Linked DNA regions of Azospirillum brasilense. The protein of the gene in region 1 interacts with the protein of each later gene in a pairwise test. Links are inferred from orthologs where the notes say so. Each region holds a gene or a part of one and is shown on either strand. Other genes may lie near its edges.

What was found.
Region 2: the proteins of ftsA (region 1) and D3869_RS12420 interact in binary tests that used the Escherichia coli proteins (3 or more experiments, as listed by UniProt). The link is inferred for Azospirillum brasilense from one-to-one orthologs.

The regions. Positions count from the first base shown.
Region 1 is NZ_CP032345.1:953,899-957,230, reverse strand. Bases 53-2,950 are described here. They hold ftsA (cell division protein FtsA), read right to left. Parts: upstream 2,184-2,950; coding sequence 921-2,183; downstream 53-920. Other genes in these bases: D3869_RS04735 (cell division protein FtsQ/DivIB), read right to left, coding at 2,265-2,950; ftsZ (cell division protein FtsZ), read right to left, coding at 53-795. Also shown: more of ftsZ, read right to left, coding at 1-52; more of D3869_RS04735, read right to left, coding at 2,951-3,227; D3869_RS04730 (D-alanine--D-alanine ligase), read right to left, coding at 3,212-3,332. UniProt on the Escherichia coli protein: Essential cell division protein that assists in the assembly of the Z ring. May serve as the principal membrane anchor for the Z ring.
Region 2 is NZ_CP032345.1:2,606,179-2,609,435, reverse strand. What follows is about bases 335-3,157. They hold D3869_RS12420 (rod shape-determining protein), read right to left. Parts: upstream 2,355-3,157; coding sequence 1,314-2,354; downstream 335-1,313. Other genes in these bases: D3869_RS12415 (TIGR00645 family protein), read right to left, coding at 2,797-3,157; mreC (rod shape-determining protein MreC), read right to left, coding at 354-1,223; mreD (rod shape-determining protein MreD), read right to left, coding at 335-357. In the rest of the region: more of mreD, read right to left, coding at 1-334; more of D3869_RS12415, read right to left, coding at 3,158-3,257. UniProt on the Escherichia coli protein: Forms membrane-associated dynamic filaments that are essential for cell shape determination. Acts by regulating cell wall synthesis and cell elongation, and thus cell shape.

The sequences.
Region 1 (3,332 bases):
GAGGACGCCGCGGGCACCCTTCATCGACACGTCGTCGAGCAGCGGGTTGGAGATGGCGGCCTCGGCGGCCTCGATGGCGCGGCGCTCGCCGCCGGCCTCGCCGGTGCCCATCATCGCCTTGCCCATCTCGGTCATCACCGAGCGGATGTCGGCGAAGTCCAGGTTGATGAGGCCGGGCATCACCATCAGGTCGGTCACGCCGCGCACGCCGGAATGCAGAACGTCGTCGGCCATCTTGAAGGCGTCCGCGAAGGTCGTCTTCTCGTTGGCGATGCGGAACAGGTTCTGGTTCGGGATGATGATCAGCGTGTCGACATACTGCTGCAGCTCGGCGATGCCCGATTCGGCCAGGCGCATGCGGTGCGCGCCCTCGAAATGGAAGGGCTTGGTCACCACGCCGACGGTCAGCAGGCCGCGCTCGCGGGCGGCGCGGGCGATGACCGGGGCCGCACCCGTGCCGGTGCCGCCGCCCATGCCGGCGGTGATGAACACCATGTTGGCGCCTTCGAGGTGACCGATGATCTCCTCGAGCTGCTCCTCGGCGGAGGCGCGGCCGACGTCCGGCTTGGAGCCGGCGCCCAGGCCGCGGGTCATGGTGGTGCCGAGCTGGACGCGCTTCTCGCAGAGCGAGCCCTTCAGGGCCTGCGCGTCGGTGTTGCCGACCACGAAGTCCACGCCTTCCAGGTTGGACTTGATCATGTTGTTCACGGCGTTGCCGCCGGCGCCGCCGACACCGAAGACGGTGATGCGGGGCTTCAGCTCGGGTTCGATGCTGGGGATGGTCACGTTGATCATGTTATGGCCTCCACAACCTTTTGATTGGTTCGATGCTTTGCGTCGCGGGTTCTTGCCCGGTTGGTTCCGGGTGGTGTTTTTAGGCAGGAATGACGGGGCGTGCCGGGAGCCTTTTTGGGTTCAGTTCAAAGGTTCTCCCGCAGCCACAGGCCGACGCGCCCGAAGAACCCCGTGCCGGCGCCAGCCTCATGGCCCGCCACGGGAAGTTCCGCCGGATTGCGCACGGCGTGCAGAAGGAGGCCCGCGGCGGTCGAATAGGACGGACCGCCTTGCGCCTCGTTCAGACCGGTGATCCGCGTCGGTCGCCCGATGCGGACCTGTTTGTCCAGGATCAGCTGCGCCAGCTCGCGCATGCCCGGCAACTGGCTGGCGCCGCCCGTCAGGACGACGCGCCGGCCGACCAGCTTCGCGTAGCCGGAATGCTCCAGCCGCGAGCGGACATGCTCGAAAATCTCCTCCAGCCGGGGCTGGATGATGCGCACCAGATAGGATTTCGGCAGGTTGTTGGCGCCGAGGCGCTCCTCTTCGCCGACCTGGGGGACGTCGATCATCTCGCGCTCGTCGGCGGGGCTGGTGATGGCGCTGCCGTGCAGCGTCTTCATGCGCTCCGCATGGACGACCGGCGTGGTCAGCCCGCGCGCGATGTCGTTGGTGACGTGGTTGCCGCCCAGCCGGATGCAGTCCGACCAGACCAGCGTGCCTTCGGAGAAGACGGAGATCGTCGTGGTGCCGCCGCCCATGTCGATGCAGGCGGAGCCCATCTCCATCTCGTCGTCGACCAGACAGGCGAGGCCGGACGCGTAGGGGCTGGCGACCAGGCCCTCGATGTCGAGGTGACAGCGGGCCACGCAGGTCTGCAGGTTGCGCACCGCCCCGGCGGGCGAGGTGATGACGTGGGCCTGGACGCCCAGCCGCTCGCCGTACATGCCCTTGGGGTCGCGGATGCCGCGGCTGCCGTCGAGCGCGAAGCCCACGGGAATCGCGTGGACCAGCGCCTGATCCGGGCCGACCTGCAGGCTGCGGGCGTGGGCCAGCGCGCGGCGGACGTCGCTCTCCGTCACCTCCTGGCCGGAGACCGGGACCTCGGCGTTGAAGCCGTGGGAGATCGGGGAGGACACGTTGACGATCACGTCGCGGATCGTCTCGTTGGCCATCTGCTCGGCCGCGTGGACGGCGGCGCCGATCGAGGTCTCCGCCGCTTCCATGTCGATGATGGCGCCGGCGCGCACGCCCGTGGCGATCTGGTGGCCGATGCCGACGATGCGCACGGCCCCCGCATCCTCGACGCGGGCGATGAGGCAGCACACCTTGGTCGAGCCGACGTCCAGCGCGGCGATGATCCCGCCGCGGGTGGCTCGTTTTGGCTTTTTCGCCCCGTTGAAGCCCATGTTCAGCACAACCCTATGGCCTCGATGCGTCCGGTCGTCCGCGTTTCAGAAAAGGGGTTCAGGAGGAGGTGTGGCGGAGGATCACGTCTTCTTGCCCGGCTTCTTCTTGTTCTCCTCCTCCGTCCAGGGCAGGACGGCGGTGGCGGAGGTCTGCAGCACGGCGCGGTCGTTCTGGCGCAGGTCGATGGCCACGATGTCGCGGTCCAGGACCTGACCCGTCGCGTCCATCTCCGCCAACTGGCGCAGCGCGGACGGCATGCGGGCTTCCGGAAGTTTCACCACGACACCGTTCTTCAGCTTGAGATCCCAGCGGCGGTCGCCGACCCAGGAGGCGGCGCTCACCTTTTCGCGCAGTGCCGGCACGTTGTCGAGGGCCGCGAGCAGCTTCGGCACCTGCATCGGCGCGTTGGCGCCGACGACCTGCGGCAGCGTCTCGATCCGCCGGTTGCCGCGGCGCGCCAGCTCGGTCGCGTCGGCGAGCGGGCGGCCTTCGCGGTCGATGACCGTGAACTTGCGGTCGTGCTGCCAGATCGCCATCGGCTCCCGCTCCGTCAGGCGGACGAACAGGATGCCGGGCAGATGGCGCTCGATGGAGGCCGAGGCGACCCAGGGCAGGCTTTCCAGCTTCTCCTTGGCGTCGGACAGCGTGACGGCGAGGATCGGATCGCCGCGCTGCACGCCCAGCACGCGCAGGATCGACGCCGGGTCGGTCTCGGTCCGGCCCTCGACCAGCACGTCGGCGATGGCGAAGCCGGCGGACGCGCTGGTCTGGATCAGGCTTTCCTGCAACGCCGCGGTGGTCTCGGCGAAGGTGCCGCGCTGCCACGCCGACGCGGCCATGCCGGCGACGACCAGGACCGGCGTCAGCAGGATGGCCGCCTTGACCGCGGGACGGGTCCAGCGCGGCCAGGCGCGGCGGCGGTTGCCTTTCTGCGCCGACTTCGCCATGGCGCGCGGCGGCACGGGCATGTCCTCGCGGGCCCGGTTCGCAGAGCCCCCGAAACCGGCGCGGAACTGCGGATCGATGCTCAGTCGAGTTGACATGCGGCGTTCTCCACCATCCAAGCGACGAGAGCCCCGTAGGAGAGCCCCACGGCAGCGGCCTGTTCGGGAACCAGCGACAGCGGCGTCATGCCCGGCTGGTTGTTG
Region 2 (3,257 bases), 1.7 Mb from region 1 along the record:
CATCATGATCAGCCCGAAGCCGAACCACATCAGGGCGAAGGTGCTGGACACCAGGACGCGCCGCTGGCTGGACACCGCCCAATGGACCAGCACCAGCACCAGCGCGTTCACCCCCAGCGGTCCGCCGGTCAGCAGGTCCTGCAGCAAACCGATCAGGAAGGCGGTGCCCGGCCCCATCAGGTCGGGCCGGTGGATCGCCCAATAATAGACGGCGATGGCGGTCAGGAAAGGCGCCACCGACGCATAGCCGGGCAGCGGCACCGGGATCATCCCGGCCAGCGCCAGCATGACCGTCACCGCGAAGGGCGCGAGATTCCGCCCCGTCTTGTCCAGCCGCTGCCACAAGGTCAGCGTCATTTCGACTCGGACGACGGTTCCGTCTCGCTTCCCGGCAGGCTGAACTCGACCAGCTGCAGGTGTTCAACCCGCGACAGGTCGACGTTCGGCTGCACCCGGACGCCACGTTCACCGGCCGAGGACACCACGCCCACCGGCAGCCCCGGCGGGAACTGCCCGCCGTGACCGGAGGTCACCACCCGCTCGCCCACCTGAACCGGCGCTTCCGGCGGCAGGTAGAGGAGCCGGGTCTGGTCGGAATTGTCGCCCGCCATCACCGCCCGCTGGCGCGAGCGCTCCAGCACGACGGGGATGCGGGTGTTGATGTCGGTCAGCAGGAGGACGCGCGCCGACCATTCCCCGACCTCGATCACCCGGCCGACCAGCCCGCTGCCGGCGATGGCCGCCTGCCCCTTGCGCACCCCGTCGCGACGGCCGGCGGTGACCACCAGCGTGCGCAGGAAGGAGCTGCCGGGAGCCGCGATGACCCGCGCCGTGATGAAGGAGGAGGACGGCTCCGGCGTCGCCTTGAGAAGGGAACGCAGGCTGATGTTCTCCGCCTCCAGCCGCAGCGCCGCCTGCTTCCACTGCAGCAGCCGAGCGTTCTCCGCCTTCAGCCGCTGGTTCTCCTCGAAGGCGTTCTGCACCTCGACCACCGACTCCACGACATGGGCGGCGGTGGCGGCGGGGCGCGAGATCGCGTCGAGGATCGGGGCGAAAGCGTCGGTCACCCGCGCGCGCGCGCTGTCCACCGACAGCGCGTCGATCCGGCCCACCATCATCAGGGCGACGGAGGCGAGCACCAGCAGAAGGAAGGAGAAGCGCTGGGCGAGCGCCCGCAGCGGGGCGGCAAGGCGCACGACGGAACCGGAATTGCGAGGCTTCACAGGATCATCCCGTCCAGGTACGCGATCCGCCCCCGGCTACGCTGGCGAATGGACGAACCACCGGGGGAACCCAACCGAGCAATACACCAATCAGTAGGCGCTGACCAAGACGTTTCGCAGCGTCTTCATCTCTTCCAGCGCCCGCCCGGTGCCCAGCGCGACGCAGGACAGCGGGTCGTCGGCGATCGACACCGGCAGGCCCGTGGCGTGGCGCAGGACGAAGTCCAGGTTGCCCAGCAGGGCGCCGCCGCCGGTCAGCACGATGCCCTTGTCCACGATGTCCGCGGCCAGTTCCGGCGCCGTGTGCTCCAGGGCGACCTTCACCGCCTCGACGATGGCCGACACCGGCTCCGCCAGGGACTCGGCGATCTGCCGCTCGGAGATGATGAGTTCCTTGGGCACGCCGTTCATCAGGTCGCGGCCCTTGATCTCCAGGATGCGGCCCTCGCCGTCTTCCGGCGGGCAGGCCGAGCCGATTTCCTTCTTGATCCGCTCCGCCGAGCCTTCACCGACCAGCAGATTGTGGGTGCGGCGGATGTAGCCGATGATGGCCTCGTCCATCTTGTCGCCGCCCACGCGGACCGAGCGGGAATAGACGATGCCGCCCAGCGACAGCACGGCCACCTCGGTGGTGCCGCCGCCGATGTCCACGACCATGGAGCCGGTCGGCTCCGTCACCGGGAGCCCGGCGCCGATCGCGGCGGCCATCGGCTCCTCGATCAGGAAGACGCGGCGGGCGCCGGCGGCCTCCGCCGATTCCTGGATCGCGCGGCGCTCCACGGCGGTGGAGCCCGACGGCACGCAGATGATGACCTGCGGGCTGGCGAAGCTGCGCCGGTTGTGCACCTTGCGGATGAAGTGCTTGATCATCTCCTCGGCGACTTCGAAGTCGGCGATGACGCCGTCGCGGAGGGGGCGGATGGCCTGGATGTTGCCGGGCGTGCGGCCCAGCATCATCTTCGCCTCGTCGCCGACGGCCAGCACCTGCTTCTTGCCGCGGACGTTGGCGATCGCCACGACCGAGGGTTCGTTCAGAACGATGCCGCGGCCCTTGACATAGACCAGGGTGTTGGCCGTCCCCAAATCGATCGCCATGTCGGCGGAAAGCACGCCGAGGAGTTTGGAAAGCATGGACCCGACTAACTCTTCAATGCGGTTGAGACGGCCTTGCCGGCGATGTGCCCGCTCCGGTGCGGAGGGCCACGCCCGCCAACGGTTCCATAGACGAATGCCCCTTCGCGCTCAAGCGGAGAGTGCAACCGGCACGCCTTGCCGAACCCTTGTCTCCGGCGCCCGTGGGGCGGACGCCGGCGCCGGTCCGGCGCTCTGGTCGATGGGAGGCGGTCCTTGAGGCAAGGCCGGTCCCGGCGGAATGTCCAGTCCCCGAAGTCCTGGCGGAACGCCGTCCTCCGGTGCCCGCCACACTGCCGCGTCAGGGTTAATTTTCCGTCAACAGGAGGCGGGAACCTCCGGCGTCCGGCCAAACCGCTCCGCTCGCGGCGGGGGTATCCTTAGGCTGATTCCCAACCCGCCGCAACGGCTTTGTGTCGGGTTTGAAACCGCTCCGGCGCCCTCAATGATGATCGGATTTCGCCGCGGCCGCCGCCTTGCCGTGCGCTCCGTGATGGCTCCCTTCCAGCCGGTCCATCAGGGCCAGCAGGACGCCCGACACCACGAAGGTCATGTGGACGATGACCATCCACATCAGGTTTTCCTTGCTGGTGTTGTCGATGTTCATGAAGCTTTTCAGCAGGTGGATGCCGGAGATCGCCACGATGGAGGCGATCAGCTTCAGCTTCAGCCCGCCGAAGTCGACCTTGCCCATCCAGTCCGGGCGGTCCTTGTGGTCGGCCACGTCGATCTTGGACACGAAGTTCTCGTATCCCGAAAAGATCACCATCAGCAGCAGGTTGCCGGCCAGCGACAGGTCAATCAGGGTCAGCACGGCCAGGAGGACGTCCTTTTCCTGCATCTCCAGCACGTGCGGGACGATGTGGAAGATCTCCTGGGTGAACTTCGCGAGCAGGAGCACCA